3 regions of the Streptomyces albidicamelliae genome follow, and region 3 is predicted to be linked to each of the others. Evidence: riboswitches for the same ligand, from Rfam matches in the RefSeq annotation. Region 3 holds a riboswitch; each other region holds the start of a gene.
What was found. A riboswitch is a leader RNA that binds a small molecule or an ion and turns the genes downstream of it on or off. The one in region 3 is predicted to bind S-adenosylmethionine.
Positions count from the first base shown of each region.

Region 1: linked by a shared signal. The riboswitch ahead of N8I86_RS11975 (aminotransferase class V-fold PLP-dependent enzyme) and the one ahead of thrC (threonine synthase) in region 3 are both predicted to bind S-adenosylmethionine.
Region 2: linked by a shared signal. The riboswitch ahead of N8I86_RS04995 (amino acid ABC transporter permease) and the one ahead of thrC (threonine synthase) in region 3 are both predicted to bind S-adenosylmethionine.

Region 1 is NZ_CP106795.1:2,579,078-2,582,345, forward strand. It holds gene N8I86_RS11970 (serine/threonine-protein kinase) at 1-536, opposite strand, end outside; gene N8I86_RS11975 (aminotransferase class V-fold PLP-dependent enzyme) at 596-1,957, opposite strand; SAM riboswitch class IV at 2,117-2,233, opposite strand; gene trpD (anthranilate phosphoribosyltransferase) at 2,319-3,268, opposite strand, start outside.
Region 2 is NZ_CP106795.1:1,037,219-1,040,486, reverse strand. It holds gene N8I86_RS05005 (4Fe-4S dicluster domain-containing protein) at 1-222, shown strand, start outside; gene N8I86_RS38970 (putative leader peptide) at 513-623, shown strand; gene N8I86_RS05000 (glutathione S-transferase C-terminal domain-containing protein) at 752-1,615, shown strand; SAM riboswitch class IV at 1,681-1,789, shown strand; gene N8I86_RS04995 (amino acid ABC transporter permease) at 2,110-3,090, shown strand; gene N8I86_RS04990 (amino acid ABC transporter ATP-binding protein) at 3,087-3,268, shown strand, end outside.
Region 3 is NZ_CP106795.1:4,642,379-4,645,646, forward strand. It holds gene N8I86_RS21395 (alpha,alpha-trehalose-phosphate synthase (UDP-forming)) at 1-139, opposite strand, end outside; gene N8I86_RS21400 (glucosyl-3-phosphoglycerate synthase) at 244-1,188, opposite strand; SAM riboswitch class I at 1,318-1,474, shown strand; gene thrC (threonine synthase) at 1,492-2,775, shown strand; gene N8I86_RS21410 (MoaD/ThiS family protein) at 2,772-3,050, shown strand.

The DNA of each region.
Region 1 (3,268 bases), 2.1 Mb from region 3:
TAGCCGACCGAGCCGACGACCGCGCCGGTCCGGGTCAGCGCGGTCGCCTCCAGGGCCCGCACGATCCCGAAGTCGATGACCCGGGGCCCGTCCGGGGCGAGCAGGATGTTGGACGGCTTCAGGTCCCGGTGGATCAGACCCTTGGCGTGGATGGCCGCCAGCGCCTCGGCGAGCGCCGCCGCGAGCACGCGGACCGCCGGCTCGGGCAGCGCCCCGTGGTCCAGGACGGCGTCCCGCAGATTCGGGCCCGGCACGAACTCCGTCGCCATCCACGGCCGTTCGGCCTCCGTGTCGGCGTCGACGACCCGGGCCGTGAAGGTTCCCTCGCCGCCGACGGTCCGCGCGGCCCGCACCTCGTGCCTGAACCGCGCCCGGAAGGTGCGGTCCTCGGCGTGCTCGTGGCGTACGACCTTCACCGCGAGCCGCAGGCCGGTGCGGGACTCGGCGAGGTAGACCTCGCCCATGCCGCCGGACCCGAGTCGGCGCAGGACGTCGTACGGGCCGATCCGTGCCGGGCCGGTTGCGCGCGACTGCACTTCGCACTCTCCCCCGATCGAACTGCTGTCGGGGGGAGTCTATTTGGCCCGGTGGAGCTTCACACCGCCGGGACGCAGCGGCCGTCCTCCGTGCGGTAGCGCCACTTCGCGCCGTCGCGGACCAGCTCCTTCACGGCGCTCACGAACCGCGCCACGTGCTCGTCCGGGGTGCCCGCCCCGAAGCTGACGCGGATGGCGTTCAGGGACTTCTCCCCCGGGGCCGCCTCGGGGGCGCCGCACTCGCCCTGGGTCTGCGGGTCGCTGCCCAGCAGGGTGCGGACCAGCGGGTGGGCGCAGAAGAGGCCGTCGCGGACGCCGATGCCGTACTCGGCGGACAGGGCCGCGGCGAAGTGGGAGCTGTTCCAGCCCTCGACCACGAAGGAGAGGACGCCGACGCGCGGGGCGTCGTCGCCGAAGAGGGACAGGATCCGCACCTCGGGCACCTCGGCGAGGCCCTCGCGGACCGTGCGGACGAGGTGCTGCTCGCGGGCGACGAGGGTGTCCCAGCCGGCCTCCGTGAGCGCCTTGCAGGCCGAGGCGATGGAGTAGGCGCCGATGACGTTCGGGGAGCCGGCCTCGTGGCGGGCGGCGCTCTCGTGCCACTCCACGTCCACTCCCCCGTCGGTGCGCCGGGTGACCTTGCGGCTGGCGCCGCCGCCCGCGAGGTACGGCTCGGCCGCCCGCAGCCAGTCGGCGCGGCCGGCCAGCACACCGGAGCCGAAGGGGGCGTACAGCTTGTGCCCGGAGAAGGCGACCCAGTCGACGTCCAGTTCACGGAGGTCCACCGGGTGGTGCGGGGCGAGCTGGGCGGCGTCGAGGACGATCCGGGCGCCGTGCGCGTGGGCGGCGGCGGCCAGCTCGCGCACCGGCCACAGCTCACCGGTGACGTTGGAGGCGCCGGTGACGCAGACCAGGGCCGGGCCGTGCGGGTCGCGGTCGGCGAGGGCACGCTCGAGGGTCTCGACGGCCTGGCGAGGGGTGCGCGGCGCGTCGAGGAAGCTGACCCGGGCGTCCTGCCAGGGCAGCAGGGAGGCGTGGTGCTCGGTCTCGAAGACGAAGACCTGGCAGTCGGCGGGCAGGGCGCGGGCCAGCAGGTTCAGCGAGTCGGTGGTCGACCGGGTGAACACCACCTGGTCGTCCGCGCGGCAGCCGAGGAAGGCGGCGACGGTCCCGCGGGCGTTCTCGAACAGGTCGGTGGAGAGCTGGGAGAGGTAGCCGGCGCCGCGGTGGACGCTGCCGTAGTACGGCGCGTAGGCGGCGACGTCGTCCCAGACGCGCTGGAGCGCGGGGGCGCTGGCCGCGTAGTCCAGTGCGGCGTAGGCGACTTCACCGCCCGTCACGAGGGGGACGGTGACATCACGGCCCAGAACGGGCAGCGGGGCACAGACGGTCTGGTCGGCGGCAGCGGTGGAGACGGACATGGTGAACTCCCGTGGGCATGGGGCGTCGCCGCGCGAGCGGGTACGGCTCGAGCGCGGTGAAGGGGGAAAGGGGGATGCGGAGGCGGGGCTCTGCGGCCCTATCGCATTCGCTTGCTCACGGAAGGCTCCTCGGACGACCAGGACCCCTGGTGTGCGAGGGGTCCGCGCTTGCCGTGGACCTTGCTGTCCACGACCTGGTCTTCACCCGGGGCACCCCGCCACGGACGGAGGGTTGCCGGACAGTCGGCCGGGGCCTCATGACTGTCACTCATGACCTGATCCAACATCCTGCCACACGGCCCTCGGCGCGCAAGGCGCGGTCCACCATGCGGACCGCGCCCCGCGTGCGCGCCGGCCGGGCTCAGGTGTTGCTCGCTGCCACCCAGCGCTCCAGCGACCGCTTGGCCGCGCCCGAGTCGATCGACTCCCGGGCCTCGGCCATGCCGGCGCGCAGCTGGTCGGCGAGGGGCGCGTCCGTCGGCCGGAGGGCGGCGAGCGCGGCGGCCGAGTTCAGCAGCACGGCGTCCCGCACCGGGCCCTGCTCGCCGTCCAGCAGCCGACGGGCCACCGCCGCGTTGTAGACGGCGTCGGCGCCGCGCAGGGCCTCCACGGGGACCAGCTCGATGCCGACGTCACGGGGGTCGAACGTCTCCTCGGTGACCTTGCCGTCCCGGACCACCCACACCTTGGAGGTGGCGGTGACGGTCAGCTCGTCCAGGCCGTCGTCGCCGCGGAAGACCAGCGCGGAGTTGCCGCGCTCGGCGAGGACACCGGCGACGATCGGCGCCATCCGCGGGTCGGCGACCCCGACGGCCTGCGCGCGCACCTTGGCCGGGTTGGTCAGCGGGCCGAGCACGTTGAACGTCGTCCGGATGCCCAACTGCCCGCGCGCGGCGGCCACGTGGCGCAGCGAGGGGTGGAACTTCACCGCGAAGCAGATGGTGATGCCGGCTTCCTGGGCGACCTCGGCGACCCGCTTCGGGGTCAGGTTCAGGTTGATGCCGAGCTTCTCCAGGACGTCGGAGGAGCCGGAGGCGGAGGACGCGGCACGGTTGCCGTGCTTGACGACCTGCGCGCCGGTGCCGGCGACGACGATCGAGGACATGGTGGAGATGTTCACGGTCTTGGCGCCGTCGCCGCCGGTGCCGACGATGTCGACGGCCGGCCCGGGCACCTCGATCACGTTGGCGTGCTCGTACATCGTCCGGACGAGTCCGGTGATCTCCTGGACCGTCTCGCCCTTGGCCCGCAGCGCGACCATGAATCCGGCGATCTGCGCGTCGGTCGCCTCGCCTCGCATGATCAGGTCCA
Region 2 (3,268 bases), 3.6 Mb from region 3:
CAGGACAGCTGCCAGACCTGCTTCCAGTGCGAGGCGTACTGCCCGACCGACGCGCTGTTCGTCGCCCCGCTGGTGACCGCGGTCGCTCCCGGCTCGCGCTTCCGTGATGTGACAGAGCTCGAGGACTCCGGTCTGCTCGGCGGATACCGGCGTGAGCTCGGCTGGGGCAGGGGAAGGACGCTCGGCGCCCGCACCGCGGTCGGACCGGAGTATCCGGACTGACCAGGGCCTGGATCGTCGCAGGATCCAGGCCCGGACTCCTGTACAAGGCCGAGGACGCCGGACACCGACCCCGAGGAACGACTTGTCGCACGCAGCTCGTCGGCGCGTCATCCACGCCGACTCGCCACCGTCGCCGCGCCGCGACGGTTGCAGTGGGAAACGTGTGGTGACCGTGTCGAGGCCGGCCGCCGTCCCATCGGGGTGTCCGCGATGCGGGACGGCCCTCTTGACGCCGATGTCGGTCGGATCGACACTCACTGAGGGAATCCTAGTGAATAGGTAGGGAAATTATGAGGCGCTTGGAGCCGGTCACCGTCCGAGTGGGCCGTTCGCCTCTTCTGACCTCCCGCCGTCACATCGATCTGCTGCGTGTCTGCAGCGCTGTCAACCCCCAGGGCTGAGCCGCGCCCATCCCGCACCGGAGACGCCCTCGGCCGTCGTGCCGTCCGGTGCGTACGGGAGAGCTCCGCTCCCTCACCCGACGTCGCTTCCGCCGCGCGTACGTCCGCGCCCGCTCCCGGGGAGAGTCATGACTGTCACACCGCTGGCCGCCCACGCCGCCGACCGACCCGCGCCCGCCTTCCGGGGCCGGATCGGCCGGGACGCGCGCAGCGGCCACTACGCCGTTCCGGGCCGCTACCGCCTCCATCTGTCGACCGCCTGTCCCGGCGGCCTGCGCATCGCCGTCGCCCACAGCCTGCTCGGCCTGGACACCGTCTGTCCGGCGACCCACCTGCCCGCGGTCCCCGACTGCCCCGAGGGCGGCCACTCCGTCCTGCGTCCGTTGTACGAGGCCAGCGCCCACCGGTACCCCGGTCCGGCCATCGCGCCGGTGCTCAGCGACGACTGGTCCGGGCGGATCGTCAGCACCCACGCCCCGGACATCATGCGCGACCTCGACCGCCGGTTTGGCGGCGACCGCCCCTCGCTCTACCCGTGCGGCGCGGAGTCGGAGGTCGAGGCCGTCGAGCGGATGTGCGCTCAGGGCATCGAACAGGCCGCGCAGCGCGCCGGATCGGCCGGTGGCGCGCCGGTGGAACGTGACAGGGCACTTGGCATGCTGCTCGAAACGATGGGCGCCCTGGAACGCCGGCTCGAAGGACGCACATACCTGATCCGCGGCGAGATCACCGCCGCCGACGTCGAGTTGTGGGTCGCCCTGGTCCAGCTCGACACCGTCCACCGCAACCACCTCGACGCCTCCGCCGTCCAGCGCATCGCCGGCCACCCGGCCCTGTGGGCCTACGCCCGCCGGCTCGCCGCCCCCCCGGCGTTCGGCGGCCACCTCGACCTCGACGGCATCGAGCGCCGTCACCACGCCCGCTGCCAGGGCCTGGAGGCCGCCGGAGCAGCCGTCCAGATCCTGGACTGGGCAACACACGCGGCCCGTTAGCCGTTCCACCTGGTGGACCGGCGTTGACATTCGTTCGGGCAGTTGTCTTAACTACGGCCAAGAACGGTCATGAGTGTCAGCGACAAGCCCTGGCTTGCTGACCGGCAACCCTCGCGCCGCGGTGGGGTGCCCCAGGTGACGACCGGACCGAAGACGTTTCGGTAAGCGCGAGGCCCACCGGGCCGGAACAGTGATGGTGACGCCATGTACGCAGCTCCCAGGACGGCCACGCGCCGCTCCCAGGACTGCGTACAGCCGTACCCGAACCTCCTCGTCGCCGATCGCGCCGTCGATCTGCTTCGCGTGAACAGCGCACTGTGTACCGCACCGGGCTGTGCCCGCTGTCGGGGCTGACACCTCCCCACAGCCCCCGCACTCCCTGACGAACACCGCCCCCGCGGTGTGCCGTTGTCCTCCCCACCCCGGTACCTCGCCGTCGTGTGCGCCCCCGCATGCCGCGCTTCCGGGGCGTACGCACCCAGCCGGAGCCCACCATGAGTGAACCCCCTGGCGCCACCGTCGCCCTCCCCGAGGCGCCGACCGCCGACCATCCATCGAAAGCCCTCACCGCCCAGCGAGTTCTGCCGCTCCGGCGCCCCGGACGCTGGATCGCCACCGCGGTAGTGCTCGTCCTGGTCGCCCAGTTCGTGCACGGACTGGTCTCCAACCCCTTCTACCAGTGGGACCGCTGGGGCTACTGGTTCCTGCGCCCCACCATCCTCGACGGCCTGCTCATCACCCTCGAAGTCACCGCCTACAGCGCGGTGCTCGGCCTGATCGGCGGCATTGTGCTCGCCCTGGCCCGGCTGTCGAGGAGCCCCGTGCTGCGCGCGGTCAGCTGGACCTACGTCTGGGCGCTGCGCTCCATCCCGCTCATCGTGGTACTGATCTTCCTCTACAACTTCAGTGCCCTGTACAAGACGTTGAGCGTCGGCATTCCCTTCGGCCCGGCCTTCTTCTCCTTCGACGAGTCGAAGCTCGCCACCGACATGGTCGTCGCCGTGATCGGCCTCAGCCTCAACGAGGCCGCCTACGCGGCCGAGGTCGTACGCGGCGGCATCCTCTCCGTCGACCAGGGCCAGCACGAGGCGGCCGCGGCACTCGGTCTGCCGAAGGGATACCAGTTCCGCAGAATCGTCTTTCCGCAGGCGCTGCGCTCGATCATCCCGAACTACGTCAACCAGCTCATCGGCCTGATCAAGGGCACCTCGCTGGTCTTCTACGTCTCCCTGCTCGACCTGTTCGGCTCCGCGCAGACCATGGGCTCCACCTATCCCGGCGACATCGTGCCGCTGCTGCTGGTCGTCACCGTCTGGTACCTGATCCTGACCAGCGTCGTCTCCGTCATCCAGTTCTACGTCGAGCGGCACTACGCCCGCGGTGCCACCCGCGGCCTGCCGCCGACACCGCTGCAGAAGCTCCGCACCGGGCTCACCGACCTGCGGGCCCGCATCCGCCGGGAGGCCGCCGTATGACCGCCAAGACGCTCGGAGCCCTGGCGGACGTCGCGGCCGCCACCGTCGAGGTCCACGACGTGCACAAGTGGTACGGCACCCACCGGGTACTGGACGGCGTCGACCTGACCGTCCGCCCCGGCGAGGTAACCGTCATCCTCGGCCCGTCCGGCTCCGGCAAGTCCACCCTGCTGCGGGT
Region 3 (3,268 bases):
CGATCGCCGACAGGCCGGAGACCAGCCCGCCGCCGCCGCGCCGGGCGCGCAGCGCGCCGCCCGAGTCGTCGTCCACCGTGTACGAAACCGGGCCGCGATTGGACGCGACCAGCACCTCAGCGCCGTGCGTGGAAGCCATACGCCTCAACCTAGCCCGGCCCGGAAACGCTCAAACGTACGCTCCGCCCCGGAAGGGGGCTGTATACAGCCGTTCTTCCGGCGTGCCCGCACGGCCGGCCCCGCTCAGGCCACCCGGCGTGCCGCGTATTCCGCGACCTCCACCATGGGGGGCCGTTCCTCGGTGTCCACCGAATAGGTGCGCGGCCGGAAACCGTCCTCGCCCCGCTCGAACTGGGTCAGGGACGGCCGCACCAGGTGTCCCCGGGCCAGCCGCAGCTGGGCGGTGCGGTAGATGGCGGCGGCCATGCGGCCCAGCGCCTGGCCGTCCTGGTGGCGGTGCTTGCGCACCCCGACGTCCACCTGGGCCAGCGCGTCGAGTCCCACCAGGTGCAGGGCGTCCACCAGCATCCCCAGCTCCACGCCGTAGCCGACGGGGAACGGCAGCCGCTCCAGCAGCGAGCGGCGGGCCGCGTACTCGCCGCCCAGCGGCTGCACGAAACCCGCGAGCTGCGGCCAGTGCATGTTCAGCAGCGGGCGGGCCATCAGCTCGGTGACCCGGCCGCCCTGCCCGGCCGCGCCGCCGAGCGGGCGGTCGTACATGCCCTTGACGAGGTCGACCCCGGGGTCGGTGAGCAGCGGGCCGACGATCCCGGAGACGAAGTCGGAGGAGAACTCGCGCAGGTCCGCGTCGATGAAGCAGACGATGTCCCCGCCGGTCACCAGGAGCGAGCGCCACAGCACCTCGCCCTTGCCGGGGACGGCCGGGAGGCGGGGCAGGATGTCGTCGCGGTGGACGACCCGGGCGCCCGCGGCGGCGGCGACCTCGGAGGTGCGGTCGGTGGAGCCGGAGTCGACCACGACGATCTCGTCGACCAGCGGTACCTGCTCGACGAGGTCGTGGCGGATCACCGCGACGATGTCGCCGACCGTCGCCTCCTCGTCGAGTGCGGGCAGCACGACGCTGACCGTCTGACCCGTCCGCTGCTTGGCGGCCAGGATCCGGTGGAGCGGGCGATCGGTCACGGACCAGGAGCGGGTGGCCAGCCAGCGCTCGACTTCTTCCAGCACGGTCTGCTGCTCCTCACGTTGTCTCGCGGTTCGGACGACTATCTCAACTGTCCTGGCCTTCGGTTACAGTCTTGAACAACGCCGATGACCATCGCATGTCGGAGGTCACCGGCGTCGACAACCACATACCGCTCATCCAGAGGGGCAGAGGGAAACGGCCCGATGAAGCCCCGGCAACCCTCCAGTCGGTACTCGTAGATCAGTTCTGATCGTCTCCGCGAGGCTCCCGGCTAGGGAAGGTGCCAAATCCGTCTCACGGCGAAGTGCGTCGTGAGGAAGATGAGGAGAAAGGGCCTCGCCTCCATGGCTGTGCAGACTGTCGCAAGCACCAGTGATCCCGCCGTCGACCTCGGTCCCGCCGCTGCCCTGAGCTGTCGCGAATGCGGACACCGGGTACCCCTCGGACCGGTCTTCGCCTGCGAGGAGTGTTTCGGGCCGCTGGAGATCGCCTACGACTTCTCCGCGTACGACACCGAGGAACTACGCCGGCGCATCGAGGCCGGTCCCGCGAACATCTGGCGGTACGCGCCGCTGCTGCCCGTCCCCGCCGACGTGGCCGACAAGCCCAATCTCAACCCGGGCTGGACGAAGCTCGTCAAGGCCGACAACCTCGCCCGCGAGCTCGGCGTCACCGGCGGCCTGTTCGTGAAGGACGACTCCGGCAACCCGACGCACTCCTTCAAGGACCGGGTCGTCGCCCAGGCCCTGGAGGCCGCCCGCGCGTTCGGCTTCACCACGCTCTCCTGCTCCTCCACGGGCAACCTGGCCGGTGCCGTCGGCGCCGCCGCCGCCCGGGCCGGCTTCCGCTCCTGCGTGTTCATCCCGCACGACCTGGAGCAGGGCAAGATCGTCATGGCCGCGGTGTACGGCGGTGAGCTCGTCGGCATCGAGGGCAACTACGACGACGTGAACCGCTTCTGCTCCGAGCTGATCGGCGACCCGGCCGGCGAGGGCTGGGGCTTCGTCAACGTCAACCTGCGGCCGTACTACGCGGAGGGCTCCAAGACCCTCGCCTACGAGATCTGCGAGCAGCTCGGCTGGCGCCTCCCGGACCAGATCGTGGTCCCGATCGCGTCGGGCTCCCAGCTCACGAAGATCGACAAGGGTCTCCAGGAGCTGATCAAGCTCGGTCTGGTCGAGGACCGGCCGTACAAGATCTTCGGCGCGCAGGCCGAGGGCTGCTCGCCGGTGTCCACCGCCTTCAAGGCCGGCCACGACGTGGTCCGCCCGCAGAAGCCGAACACCATCGCCAAGTCGCTGGCCATCGGCAACCCGGCCGACGGCCCCTACGTCCTCGACATCGCGCGCCGCACCGGCGGCGCCGTGGAGGACGTGACGGACGCCGAGGTCGTCGACGCCATCAAGCTGCTGGCGCGCACCGAGGGCATCTTCGCGGAGACGGCGGGCGGCGTGACCGTCGGCGTCACCCGGAAGCTGCTCAAGGACGGCGTGCTGGACCCGGCCAAGACGACGGTCGTCCTCAACACCGGCGACGGCCTGAAGACCCTCGACGCGGTGGCCGGCACCGGCCTGACCGCCACCATCCGCCCGACCCTGGACTCCTTCCGAGAGGCTGGCCTCGCATGAGCGTGACCGTTCGCATCCCGACCATCCTGCGCACCTACACCGGCGGCCAGGCCGAGGTCAGCGCCGAGGGCGCGAACCTCGCCGAGGTCATCGAGAGCCTGGAGAAGAACCACACCGGGATCGCCGCCCGGGTGCTGGACGACCAGGGCAAGCTGCGCCGTTTCGTGAACGTCTACGTCAACGACGACGACGTGCGTTTCGAGCAGGGCCTGCAGACGGCCACGCCCGACGGCGCGGGTGTTTCGATCATTCCCGCGGTGGCCGGCGGCTGCTGACCGGATGACCGATCATTACCTTCGGTAACAGCGGTTACGCATGGTTCATCGGATTGCCCCCTCCGTGAGAGAAGCGGAGGGGGCAATTCTGCGTGATTGAGCGCGGTAGAGTTGGGGAACACGGCCGTGGCCTTCGGGTCACGGGCCCTGCATTCATGCCGCAGGCCCGACAAGAAGTAGCCAAACTATGCGGGCTTTATGCGGCTTTTGCTCCTTTT